Regions from separate parts of the Metabacillus hrfriensis genome, predicted to be linked through region 2. Evidence: predicted binding sites of a transcription regulator. Region 2 holds the regulator's gene; the other holds the start of a gene.
What was found. Region 2 encodes LexA, which represses DNA repair genes until DNA is damaged. Its sites were predicted from a motif close to CGAACATATGTTCG; they were not measured.

Region 1: the regulator LexA is predicted to act here: its motif matches at 3,528-3,541, upstream of QLQ22_RS06845 (YolD-like family protein).

What each region holds. Positions count from the first base shown of each region.
Region 1 is NZ_CP126116.1:1,385,588-1,391,595, forward strand. Features, by position in the region: gene QLQ22_RS06810 (DUF948 domain-containing protein) at 1-155, opposite strand, end outside; gene QLQ22_RS06815 (GNAT family N-acetyltransferase) at 298-618, shown strand; gene QLQ22_RS06820 (hypothetical protein) at 660-788, opposite strand; gene QLQ22_RS06825 (FbpB family small basic protein) at 1,107-1,235, shown strand; gene QLQ22_RS06830 (sporulation protein) at 1,251-1,643, shown strand; gene QLQ22_RS06835 (TerC family protein) at 1,648-2,433, shown strand; gene QLQ22_RS06840 (MFS transporter) at 2,733-3,389, shown strand; gene QLQ22_RS06845 (YolD-like family protein) at 3,576-3,809, shown strand; gene QLQ22_RS06850 (hypothetical protein) at 4,116-4,424, opposite strand; gene QLQ22_RS06855 (YdcF family protein) at 5,253-5,831, shown strand; gene QLQ22_RS06860 (hypothetical protein) at 5,828-6,008, opposite strand, start outside.
Region 2 is NZ_CP126116.1:2,423,741-2,429,748, forward strand. Features, by position in the region: gene QLQ22_RS12080 (magnesium transporter CorA family protein) at 270-1,727, opposite strand; gene lexA (transcriptional repressor LexA) at 1,825-2,445, opposite strand; gene yneA (cell division suppressor protein YneA) at 2,604-2,918, shown strand; gene QLQ22_RS12095 (YneB family resolvase-like protein) at 2,932-3,582, shown strand; gene QLQ22_RS12100 (DUF896 domain-containing protein) at 3,650-3,880, shown strand; gene tkt (transketolase) at 4,056-6,008, shown strand, end outside.

The sequences.
Region 1 (6,008 bases), 1.0 Mb from region 2:
TCTTCGGTCAGGCCATTCACCGCATTTCTGACCTCAGCAAGCGTCTTGTTTGTTTCATCAAGTGTGACCATCCCTTTTTTTAATGTCCCGACCAGATTGACTGCAAGAAAAATAAATGCGCCTGATGCTCCTGCTACACTCAATTTTATAAGCATTTTTTCACTCCTTTTTACTTTCACTTTATGTTTTTCCAAGAGCGTACATTCCTATATTTAAGAGATAGAAATTTAATGGGCAAATACGGTAAACTATTGGTGGTAAAGACAAAGAGTATGAGTGACAGAAAGGGATGAACAGATGTTCACGATCAGAGAAGAAACAGCTGCAGACATTGCTGCAATAAAGGAAGTAAACGATGCAGCATTCGGTCAGGAAAATGAAGCAAATTTCATTCATGAAATCAGACAATCTGAGTCCTTTGTGAAAGGTCTGTCATTGGTTGCCGAAAACGAAGAAGGTGAAGTGATTGGACATATTTTGTTCAGTAAAATAATCATCGAAACGGAAAACGGGGAAGTGCCTTCACTAGCCCTTGCTCCTATGGCGGTTAAACCGGGGTTTCAGAAAGAGGGCGTTGGTTCTCTGCTCGTACGTGCAGGACTGAAGCACTGCAGATAACGGGGTTATGATTCAGTCATCGTTCTTGGACATCCGGAGTTTTATCCTAAGTTTGGTTTTGTTCCTGCAAGCAGTAAAGGAATTAAGCCGCCGTTTGAGGTTCCGGATGAGGTTTTTATGCTGACTGAGTTAAAGCCGGGTGCGCTTGATGAAGCATCAGGTACTGTCAAGTATCCGCCTGCTTTTATGAATGTGTGATCTTGACCTGATTATCAAAATTCTCATCATTTAGTGTTGACACAAATTCAGATTGCCTTTAAGATAAGAGTATACAAATCGAATAGTTCTCCTAAAGGGGAGTAGCTTTTACAATAGAGTCGTCATTTCGAAGCTTATGCTTCCGGCCCTATTGGCAACCATTACGTTGTTAGCAAGACCTTTACCTATAACGGTAAAGGTCTTTTATTATTTTCCAGATAAAACCTTTGCCGGATTACAGGCAAAGGTTTTTTTTATTCGAAAAATGTCATGGAAGGTGAGATGAAAAAATGAAAAAAGTCAGAGGTTCAATTGAAAAGCTTATTAGAGAAAACAAAGAGGAGCTGCTTAAAGATAAACGCCAGCTCGAAAAAATTGAAAAACGCATTGATGATAAATATTCAAAAGTAAAATCATAAAGGGAGGATTGTCCAATGATACTCAGAAAATATATGTCGATTTTAGGAATAGGCTCAGCGCAGATTGATCTTATTCTGCCAAAGGAAGAGTTTCAGCCGGGAGAATGCATAAATGGATATTTTTTAATTAAAGGCGGTGTCATTGAGCAGCAGCTGAAACGGATTGATTGTGATTTAGTTATGGCAGATTTGTCATCACGAACTGAAAAGGTTATAGAAACAGCCAATATCTTAACGTCTAAACAAATTGAGTCAGATGAACAGAACCGAATTGATTTTATTTTCCGATTGCCTAAGGTTTTAGCGGCTTCCGCTGAAGAGAGGTCGTATTACTTTAATACAAGACTTGTTTTTGATGAAGGTGTAATCAGCAAGGATCAGGATTTTATTACGGTAAAGGAGGACTGACTAGATGGAAATGACAATGTTAATGGAATATGGCTGGGTGCTGCTCCTGTTGATTGCGATTGAAGGGCTGCTCGCGGCAGATAATGCCCTTGTGTTAGCCATCATGGTGAAGCATCTTCCTGAAGAGCAGAGAAAGAAAGCCCTATTTTACGGTCTTGCAGGGGCATTTGTTTTCCGCTTTGGATCCCTGTTCGCCATTTCTTATCTCGTTGATGTATGGCAGGTTCAGGCAATTGGTGCTCTATACTTGCTGTTCATCGCAGCAAATCATATATTGAGAAAACTTGTTTTTAAGAAAAAAGAAGATGAAGCCAAACCTGACGGCAAGAAAAAGTCTGGATTCTGGGCAACAGTGCTTAAAATTGAGCTTGCGGATATTGCCTTTGCGGTTGATTCAATTCTTGCAGCCGTAGCTCTTGCCGTTACCCTTCCAAATACGAGTCTGCCTCAGATTGGCGGCTTGGACGGCGGCAAGTTTCTCGTCATTTTTGCTGGAGGAATCATCGGACTTGTGATCATGCGATTTGCGGCAAACTTCTTTGTGGAGCTGCTTCATAAGAAGCCTGGCCTGGAAATCGCAGCCTTTGGAATCGTGGGATGGGTCGGTGTGAAGCTCTCGGTTTACACGTTGTCTCACCCGGAGCTCGCTGTATTGCCTGAAGGATTCGCTAAATCTCCTCTTTGGAAAATCACATTCTACGTAGTTCTTGTTGGAATTGCATTAGCGGGATGGTTTTTATCAAAAGAGAAAAAGGCAGTAACACCTGTAGATCAAGTGAAAAATGCTTAAATTAGAATCGGTATCTTCTTTGCCATAGCTGGCAAGGAGGATGCCGATTTTTCTTTGCCGGAGAGTTGGAACGGGATTCCGGCGAGTTGGAACATGATTTCCGCGAGTTGGAGTCCTGAACTGCGGGCAGGAAAAGGGTACTGCGGAGAAGAAATTTCAGTGTTTGGAGTGAGTGAAATTACTGACCATGTTTATATTACAAGGAGCGCCTCCATTAATATTAGCTGTGTTATTTGCTTTTCTTGGTGCAGATTCTCCTGAAAAAGACAAGCTTCTTTCGAAAGAAGAGCGGGATTATATTGTTCAAAATCGAAGTAAAAGAACATGGCTCTTTCTTAGATGTGGTGAAAAATTACCGAGTATGGGTCTTCTCATTTATATATTTCTTGTGGATTACCGGTGTGTATAGCTTTGGGTTATGGATGCCAAGCTTGATGAAACAATTGAGCAATAGTGGCATCGGTATAGTAGGCTGGCTGTCAGCTGTTCCATTTATTTTAGCTGCAATTTGCATGTACTACAATTCAGTCTGGTCGGATTCTGTAGGGGAAAATCGGGTTTTATTCGTATCGGTTCCTTTAATGATTGGCGGCTTGGCCCTGGCTATTCAACATTTTGTTGAAGGCGGGATGGTCTTTAATATGATTTTGTTAATAATAGCGGGAATAGGAATTTATTCAGCTTTTGGCCCTTGGTGGGCATGGGCAATGTCCTTCTTCCCGAGCAATCAAGCAGGTACAGCAAATGGATTAATTAATACGTGCGGAAATATTGGAGGTATTGTAGGGCCAATCATTGTTGGAGCAGTAGCGCAAAACAGTGATTTAACGGACGGATTTTATGTGTTAGGCTTTTTCTTAATGGCCGCTTCTATACTGGCTGTCCTTTTTGGAGCAGTGCTTAAATCAAAAAGCGGAATTATAGGTGTTAGTGAAGGAAGTGAAGCAAAAGGGTAAGGGTGATTTGAGGAATTCCCTTTGCTGAGTGCATGAGAAAGAGTTTTCGTTTCTGCGAAAGCTCTTTTTCTTTTTTTAGTACCCTAATTCCTGACTAGTAATAAAAAGCTGCATTTCAAAAAATGATGATTGAAAATAAGAACAAACATTCGTATACTATAAATCTATTATAAAGAAGGTATTCCCATGCTTATGATCCCTAAAGAGAAACGCAACAGCATTCAATTATTAATCAGCGGATCTTTGGAGTTTCATTTTGAGCTATCATTTATTTATCTGCATGGTGATCAGATTGTGCATTTTATCGGCACCGTTCATTACTTGAATGAAGGAACGGACGAGATAAGAGCTGTAAACAGATTTAATGACATCGTCCTGATGCAGCTTACAGACCTTATTGCCATATACAGAGTTACATAATACTTACATTAAGATCTTAGCCCAGCCAATTGTTCACATATGCAGCTATTCCCAAAACAGCTCCAATAGCAGCACCAAAAAATACTAAGGATACGGACTTCACTTCTATGGATTTGCTCTTTTTAACGGTCATAAACGATTCTCCTTAAAATGTAATCTCCTATTATAACTCACAACTTACAAAAAATTTAAGCTCTTCGTTCAATCTGTTAATTTACGATATATATAAATTATTTTTAATAGGCATATCTACAAAGACATTGGTAATCATGTATGGTTACTTACCTTCTACTTACTTCCATTCTTCTATGTCACAAATTTGTTATCTTCAGTCAAGTAATACGATTTCAGCCAGTAAGCATTATTTTCAGCAAACTTCTCTGCAACTTTCCATATATTCTTTTCAGTTAGACTGCTGACGACGAGCATAAGCGGTTCAGGCAATAAATAAGAAAGTTTCTCTCTCTTCATCAAGGAAGAAAAATTTTCAGGTGTAGTGACGACCATGGTATAAGTGCAGCCATCTTCAAGCTCCACCAAGATATCAATGATGTCATCTGATGCATTCTTGATTTTACTGAGTGATGTCGGATATGAAATCTCTTTTATTTTCACTATGTCCTCCTGGAAAAAATACAATTATGCTTGTCTGTAAACGACTAATATGTAAGAAAAAACAGGTTTGTCTAATCTATATACGATTATCCGTGCAAAAAGTTTCGTTAAAAAATCGGCCTTTTTAATTTATATATATGTCATTCTCTGGAACTTTTTATCGCCAACAATCGTAATTATTATGAATCCATTTTTAGGGAGGACTATTCAAAGCAAGGCCATTTTAGAATTTACCTGGAGCTTAGATGATGATTTTAGGGTGAAATTACTCTTCCATAAGGTCTGTACATAAGTTCATATTCGGGTGTCCGTTAGAATCTCATAATATTTGAAGAGAGGGAGTGAAAGATTAATGTCCTGGAAATTATTTGGAAAAATAATGATACTAGTCGGAGCAATTGCAATGGGATTAAATGTATTGTTTTTTAAATCGAACGAATATTTTAATCTGGTACGCGGAGTATCATTTGGACTATTTATATTGGGAATTATCCTAGTCCCGGTATACTCAAAATCTAAAAGAGACTAATACGGCAGAATTAAAAAAGGTATGAATCAAGATCAGCTTTCAAACGCCATTTGCTCCATTTCTTCATTAAAAAGCATGATTATCTCCTTTGATCAATATTGGAAAGTACTGTTTTGTAATAGGAGAGCATATAATTAATATTCTTGGATTTAATTACCCGACTGATATTCGTCTTATTACTCAAGGTATAAAAAATGACAATTCATATGAGTTCAAAAAAAGAAAATTGCATTCTTGAAAAAAAAGCAAAAATATTAGTTTTTTTTATAACTTTTTAACCAAGAAATGGGCGAACATGAATGAAAATAAAGATGCCATTTAGAAAGATTCTTTTCACACTGCTGGCAATTGGCCTTATTTATACTGTCTTTTTACATTACAACATCCACAGATACAGTTCAGAAAAGCCGATTGAAGACGCTGATTATTTAATCGTGCTAGGTGCAAAGGTAAATGGCACGGTTCCGTCGCTTGCCCTGCAATACCGGGCGGATGCAGCAGCAGAGTATTTAATAGAAAATCCAAATACGATTGTGGTTGCTTCAGGGGGACAGGGGCCAGGCGAAGAAATAACGGAAGCAGAGGCCATCAGCAGAATCCTGCAAGATCATGGAATAGAGAAATCCCGTATAATATTAGAATCAAAGTCTACAAGTACGATAGAAAATTTGACCTTCTCGAAAGCAATGCTCCCGCCAAGTGCGAAAAAAGGTCTCATTGTTACAAATGATTTCCACATCTACCGTTCATGCATGGCTGCAAAAGATCTTGGTCTTGATGCCAAAGGGCTCGCAGCTAAAACGCCGAAAGCGGCTGTCTTAAAATCTTATACAAGAGAATATTTAGCCATCACAAATTACTATGTAAAGAGCCGTTAAGAGGCAAAATAAAAAGAACCATCTTTTCCGTCTCCCTGGAAATGGTTCTTGTATTTTTGCTTATATAGCTGCTCTTTTTTTGTTTTTGTTTGTCTAGTGCGCAAATCCTGAAAAATAAATGGGCTTCTTCCAGCCTCCGGATTTCTTTCTCCTTCACGCATTTTCTTCAATCGCTGT
Region 2 (6,008 bases):
ATAATTTTTTGACCCCAAAATTGACCACTTTTTGACCACCAAAGTATCAACTTTAATATAATTAATAACTCACTAATTTTTCAAAAGTATTGATATAATAAGGTTTTATTACCTAATTAAACTTAAAAAACACAAAGTATATGTTCAGAACTCAAGTTCACCCTTGGGAAAGAGAACAGTATATGTATCAATATTAATTACACAAAAACCCTTCAGCAGATGTTGAGGGGTTTTTGTGTAATTAATATAGAAAAAAGCATCGGCATTACTCAGTCAAGGTTTTCAGATTTTCCCTTATCAAAATAGTCTTTAAGCAGTCTTATGATTGCAATCCCGGCAAGTACACTCCCTACAGCAATACCTGATAAAGCTACAACGAGCGAAATATATTCAAAAACAGAATAACCGGCAAGCTTGCTCCACTCAATTTTCCCCCGCCAGTCTTCAATCACCAGATTCATTCCGTAAATCCCGGAAATAACAGTATAAGTCGTTAAGATCAGCAATAGAGAATTATGACGTTTACTTGCAAATTTTTCCTGATTTTGATAAAGACTGTCCATCGTGTTTATTACCTCTTTGTAAAGAGTTTCAATTTTAAAGCGATCTTTCATCAAAACAGAAAGCTCTTGTCCCTCAGTCCGGCTGCTGATTTCAGAAAAAATATATTTGGCGGTAAAATTGGCAATCGATCTGATCAGTTTGTCCATTTTATCTTGTTTTTGGTCAATATAGAGCTGTGAATAACTGTATGAAAGCTTTAAAAGGACAATTTTATAAAATAAGTGCAGAATCATATTGTAATATAGCTGGCCATACATTTCTTCAGCAATGAGTTTTTCATTTTTGCTGTCTCTGCTGATGCATGTAAATGTATGGTCGCTGATAATATGAAAACTATCCGGGGACCACCTGTCATAAACATGATCATTTACGTATTTTTCGATGTACTTTTGATTGGTTGCAGAGATGTATGGCTGTTTTTTTTCTTTATATCCATTCATATGTCCGATTCTGAATAAATCGTTATTTGTTATTTGATCATCAGGAGCAGCCATTAAAAAACTGGATACGAACATTCTTTCATCAATAAAATAAGGAAGGCTGCCCAGATAAGTTGATTGATCATTCTCGCTTTTTTCTATGAAGGGGACGATGAATGGACAAAGGTCCTGGAAGATAAAATCCTGAGTCTTGTCAAAACGTTTTTCACCACAATAGAGAACAGTACCTTTTTCTTCTGTAATTGAGGGCTCGAGAACGCGAAAATGATCCATAAAATCCAGTGCATCACTTAAAGAGAAATCTTCATTGTTATTGTAAGGGTCTGTTCGAATCGTTACCATTCCGATAGAGAAAGGACAAAGGTAGATATCAATTGAATGAACCTTCAAAGAAAATGAATTGTGTGCAGTATCAAGTCTGCATTTCAAATTTAAAGGCTTTGAGTAACGGTTTATCGCTTTTTCTTTATATTTGTCAGGGAATAAGATTTGTTCTATGTACGGCATAAAATAATGATTCAAACGTTTATGCGGGATATCAATGCTCTCCCCGTAATATTTATTTTGCTGTTTAACATTCTCAATTGAAAAAAATTCAAACCCGTTGGCTAACAGCTCCTCAATTAACTCCTTAGTGCAGTCCTGAGCCCATGAAAAGGGAAAAATGAATTGGCAATTCGTTCGCAGTATGGTTATTTCATCATGAATAATATTGGAATTCATAGGTTACCTCTTCTAAATTTTATCAATTATTATATATTCCCCTTGTTAAAGAGCATAAAACGCCAAAATAAAAATCTTTGCTGAGCAGCAAAGATTTTTAATGAATATTCCGGTAAACCCCAATGACTTTCCCTAAAATTGAAACATTTCGCAGAATAATAGGATCCATGGTTGAATTTTCAGGCTGAAGGCGAATGAAGTCTTTTTCTTTAAAGAAACGTTTTACTGTTGCTTCATCATCTTCTGTCATGGCAACTACGATATCTCCGTTATTTGCTGTTTTTTGCTGTTTAACAATTACCATATCCCCGTCCAGAATTCCAGCTTCTATCATACTGTCTCCCATAATCTCGAGCATGAATACTTGATCATCTGCTGCTGCAAACGTATCAGGAAGCGGAAAATATTCCTCAACATTTTCGATGGCTGTTATAGGGGAACCCGCTGTAACCTTACCGATAATCGGAACATTTATAACATTTGATCTTGGAATATGTGAAGTCTCTTCTTCTAAAATTTCAATGGCTCTGGGCTTAGTTGGATCGCGTCTGATTAGTCCCTTGCTCTCTAGCCTGGCCAGGTGGCCGTGGACAGTTGAACTAGAAGCAAGGCCGACAGCTTCGCCAATTTCGCGAACAGAAGGCGGATAACCTTTTTTCTGAACTTCTAATTTGATGAAGTTTAAGATATCCTGCTGTCTTTTTGATAATTTTGTCATCTTATGCACCTCGCGTCCTGTAATTTATGTTGATTATAGCATGTTTTTCCTGTGCATACAAACATAAGTTCGAAAAAATCCGTTGACAGAAACGTTTGTTCGCATTATACTAAAAATATCAAAAGTGCGAACAAACATTCTATTTCGAGGTGGGGATTATGTTGAAAGAATCTTTTTCTTATTTACTCTCATTTTTTATCGTCGTTATTGTTGCTGTCTTTGCTTTATCTTATACTGGTGAAAAAGACAGAATGGATCACTACGTAAATATAGAAGTTACTGAAGGGGACAGCATCTGGAGTATTGCTGACAAATTTAAAGAACATCATAATCTTTCTAAGTCAGATTTTGTCGAGTGGGTACAGGAAAAAAACGGTATGGAGACTGCAGTAATTAAACCTGGTGAACAAGTCTTTATACCCATTGAGAAGACAGCCTTTTATGAGGTCAATCAAATAGCAAGCAAGAAATAGGGAAGTGAGAACACTGAACGCCATCATCTATTGCAGAGTCAGCACAGTGAAAGAAGAACAGGAAACATCTCTTTTAAGACAGAAGGAAGAGCTCATAAATCTTTCTGAGCAGCACAGCATGAATATTGTAAAAGTGATTGAAGAGCAGGCCAGCGGCTATGATATAGAGAGGGACGGGATATTTGAACTGTTTGACTGCATCAAAAATCAGCAGGTGGATGCAATCCTGATCCAGGATGAAACAAGGCTTGGGAGGGGAAACGCCAGAATTGCACTCATTCATTTTCTTCTAAAAGAGGGAATAACACTTTATTCCGTTACACATAACGGCAGGCTTCTGCTCTCAGAAGCTGATTCTATGGTGCTTGAAATCGTCAGCATTGTTGAAGAATATCAGAGAAAGATTCATAATCTGAAAATCAAAAGAGGCATGCAGCGTGCGGTCCAAAACGGGTTTAAACCTCAAAATAACCTGTCTAATATTCATGGGAGCCCCGGGAAGGAAAAAAAAGAGCTTCCTGTTTCAGAAATTGTCCGCTTAAAACAAAACAAACTGACATTTGCAGAAATTGCTGCTACTTTGAGAGGCTTTGGCCATGATGTTTCAAAGGCAACAGTACATAGAAGATATCAGGAATATATGAAACAATCAGGAGACCAATAAGTTGTCTTTTACAGTCATTTTTAGTACGATAGCATAGTGAATCTATCTACAAAAAGGAGTTACCATTATGCTTTCAAAAGAAAAAATGGCTAGAATCAATGAACTTTCAAAAAAGGCTAAATCAAGCGCTTTGTCACCTGAAGAACTAAAAGAACAGCAAAGCCTGAGACAGGAATACCTGCAGGTGTTTCGCGGTTCCATGAAAAATACATTAAAAGGCGTTACGATCCTCGACCCAAACGGTACGGATGTAACACCTCAAAAACTAAAAGATGAGAAGAAGCGAAACCTTCATTAATAAAAGGAATACGTCAATTTGTGATGTATTCCTTTTCAATTTGCACATAATACATTAGAATAGTTTCTTACACATCTTAATGCACTATTACATTTCATTATTAATGGTTGTATCCTAAAGTGTGTACCGCTATGATAAGAAAGTAGAATGTTATTTATGAAAGGATGATCAAATTATGTCACATTCAATTCAAGACTTATCTATTGCTACGATTCGAACATTATCGATCGATGCAATCGAGAAAGCAAATTCAGGACATCCTGGAATGCCTATGGGGGCAGCTCCAATGGCTTACTCGCTTTGGACACAATTTATGAATCATAATCCTAAAAACCCTGAATGGTTTAACCGTGATCGTTTTGTATTATCAGCTGGCCATGGATCTATGCTGCTGTATAGTCTGCTTCATTTGTCAGGCTATGATCTATCTATGGAAGATCTTAAATCTTTCAGACAGTGGGGAAGCAAAACTCCAGGTCACCCTGAATTCCATCACACAGCTGGTGTAGATGCAACTACAGGTCCATTAGGCCAGGGAATCGGCATGGCTGTTGGAATGGCCATGGCAGAGCGCCATCTTGCACATACATACAATAAAGAATCATATCCTGTAGTAGATCATTACACATACGCTATTTGCGGAGATGGCGACTTAATGGAGGGTATCTCTTCTGAAGCAGCTTCTCTTGCAGGTCACCTGAAGCTTGGCAAATTAGTCGTTTTATATGATTCAAATGATATTTCTCTTGATGGCGACTTAGATCGATCATTCTCTGAAAATGTTGAAGATCGATTCAAATCTATCGGATGGCAGGTCATCCGTGTTGAAGACGGCAATAATATAGAAGAGATTTCTAAAGCAATCGAAGCCGCTAAAAAAGATGAAACTCGTCCAACGTTAATTGAAGTGAAAACAACAATCGGCTATGGCTCTCCAAATATGTCCGGAAAGTCTGACGTACATGGCAAGCCGCTTGGGATTGACGAAATTAAATTAACAAAAGAAGCTTATGCTTGGACATTTGAAGAAGACTTTTATGTTCCAGAAGAAGTTTATGCTCATTTCAAGGAATCTGCTGAACAATTCGGAAATAAGAAAGAGCAGGCATGGAATGATCTTTTCGAAAGTTATAAAAAAGAATACCCAGAGCTTGCAAAACAGCTGAACGCAGGAATCAGTGGCGAATTGCTTGAAAACTGGGACGAGGCAGTGCCTGTGTATGAAGAGGGAAAAGCACTTGCATCACGTGCATCCTCAGGTGAGGTATTAAATGCACTGGCAAAAAATATTCCTTATATCTTTGGAGGATCAGCTGATTTAGCGGGTTCTAACAATACATCCATTAAAGGAGCTGCTGATTTCACAGCAGAGGATTACAGCGGCCGCAATATTTGGTTTGGGGTACGTGAATTCGCAATGGGTGCTGCATTAAATGGTATGGCTTTGCATGGCGGCTTGAGAGTATATGGAGGAACATTCTTTGTATTCTCTGATTACCTTCGTCCGGCAATCCGTTTAGCTGCACTTATGGGACTTCCTGTAACGTATGTATTTACACATGACAGCATTGCTGTTGGGGAAGATGGACCAACCCATGAGCCGATTGAACAGCTTCCATCGCTTCGTGCAATGCCTAATTTATCCGTAATCCGCCCGGCAGATGGCAATGAGACTGCTGCAGCATGGCGCATTGCCATAGAGTCAGAAACGTCACCAACTGCACTTGTCCTGACTAGACAAAACTTAAAAACAATTAAAGGTACTTCTGAAACAGCTTATGAGGGCGTTTCTAAGGGAGCTTACACGATCTCAGCAAGCAAAAAAGAAACAGCAGATGCTTTGTTATTAGCTACAGGATCTGAAGTTGGCCTTGCGGTTGAAGCTCAGGATGCCCTGCTTAAAGAAGGTATAGATGTTGCTGTTGTCAGCATGCCATCATGGAACCGATTTGAAAGTCAATCAAAAGAGTACCGTGAATCCGTTCTTCCTAAGACTGTTAAAAAACGTCTTGCGATTGAAATGGCAGCTCCTCTGGGCTGGGAACGCTATACTGGGGATGAGGGCGATGTTCTTGCGATTAATCAGTTTGGCGCATCTGCACCTGGAGATAAAATTATGAAAGAGTAT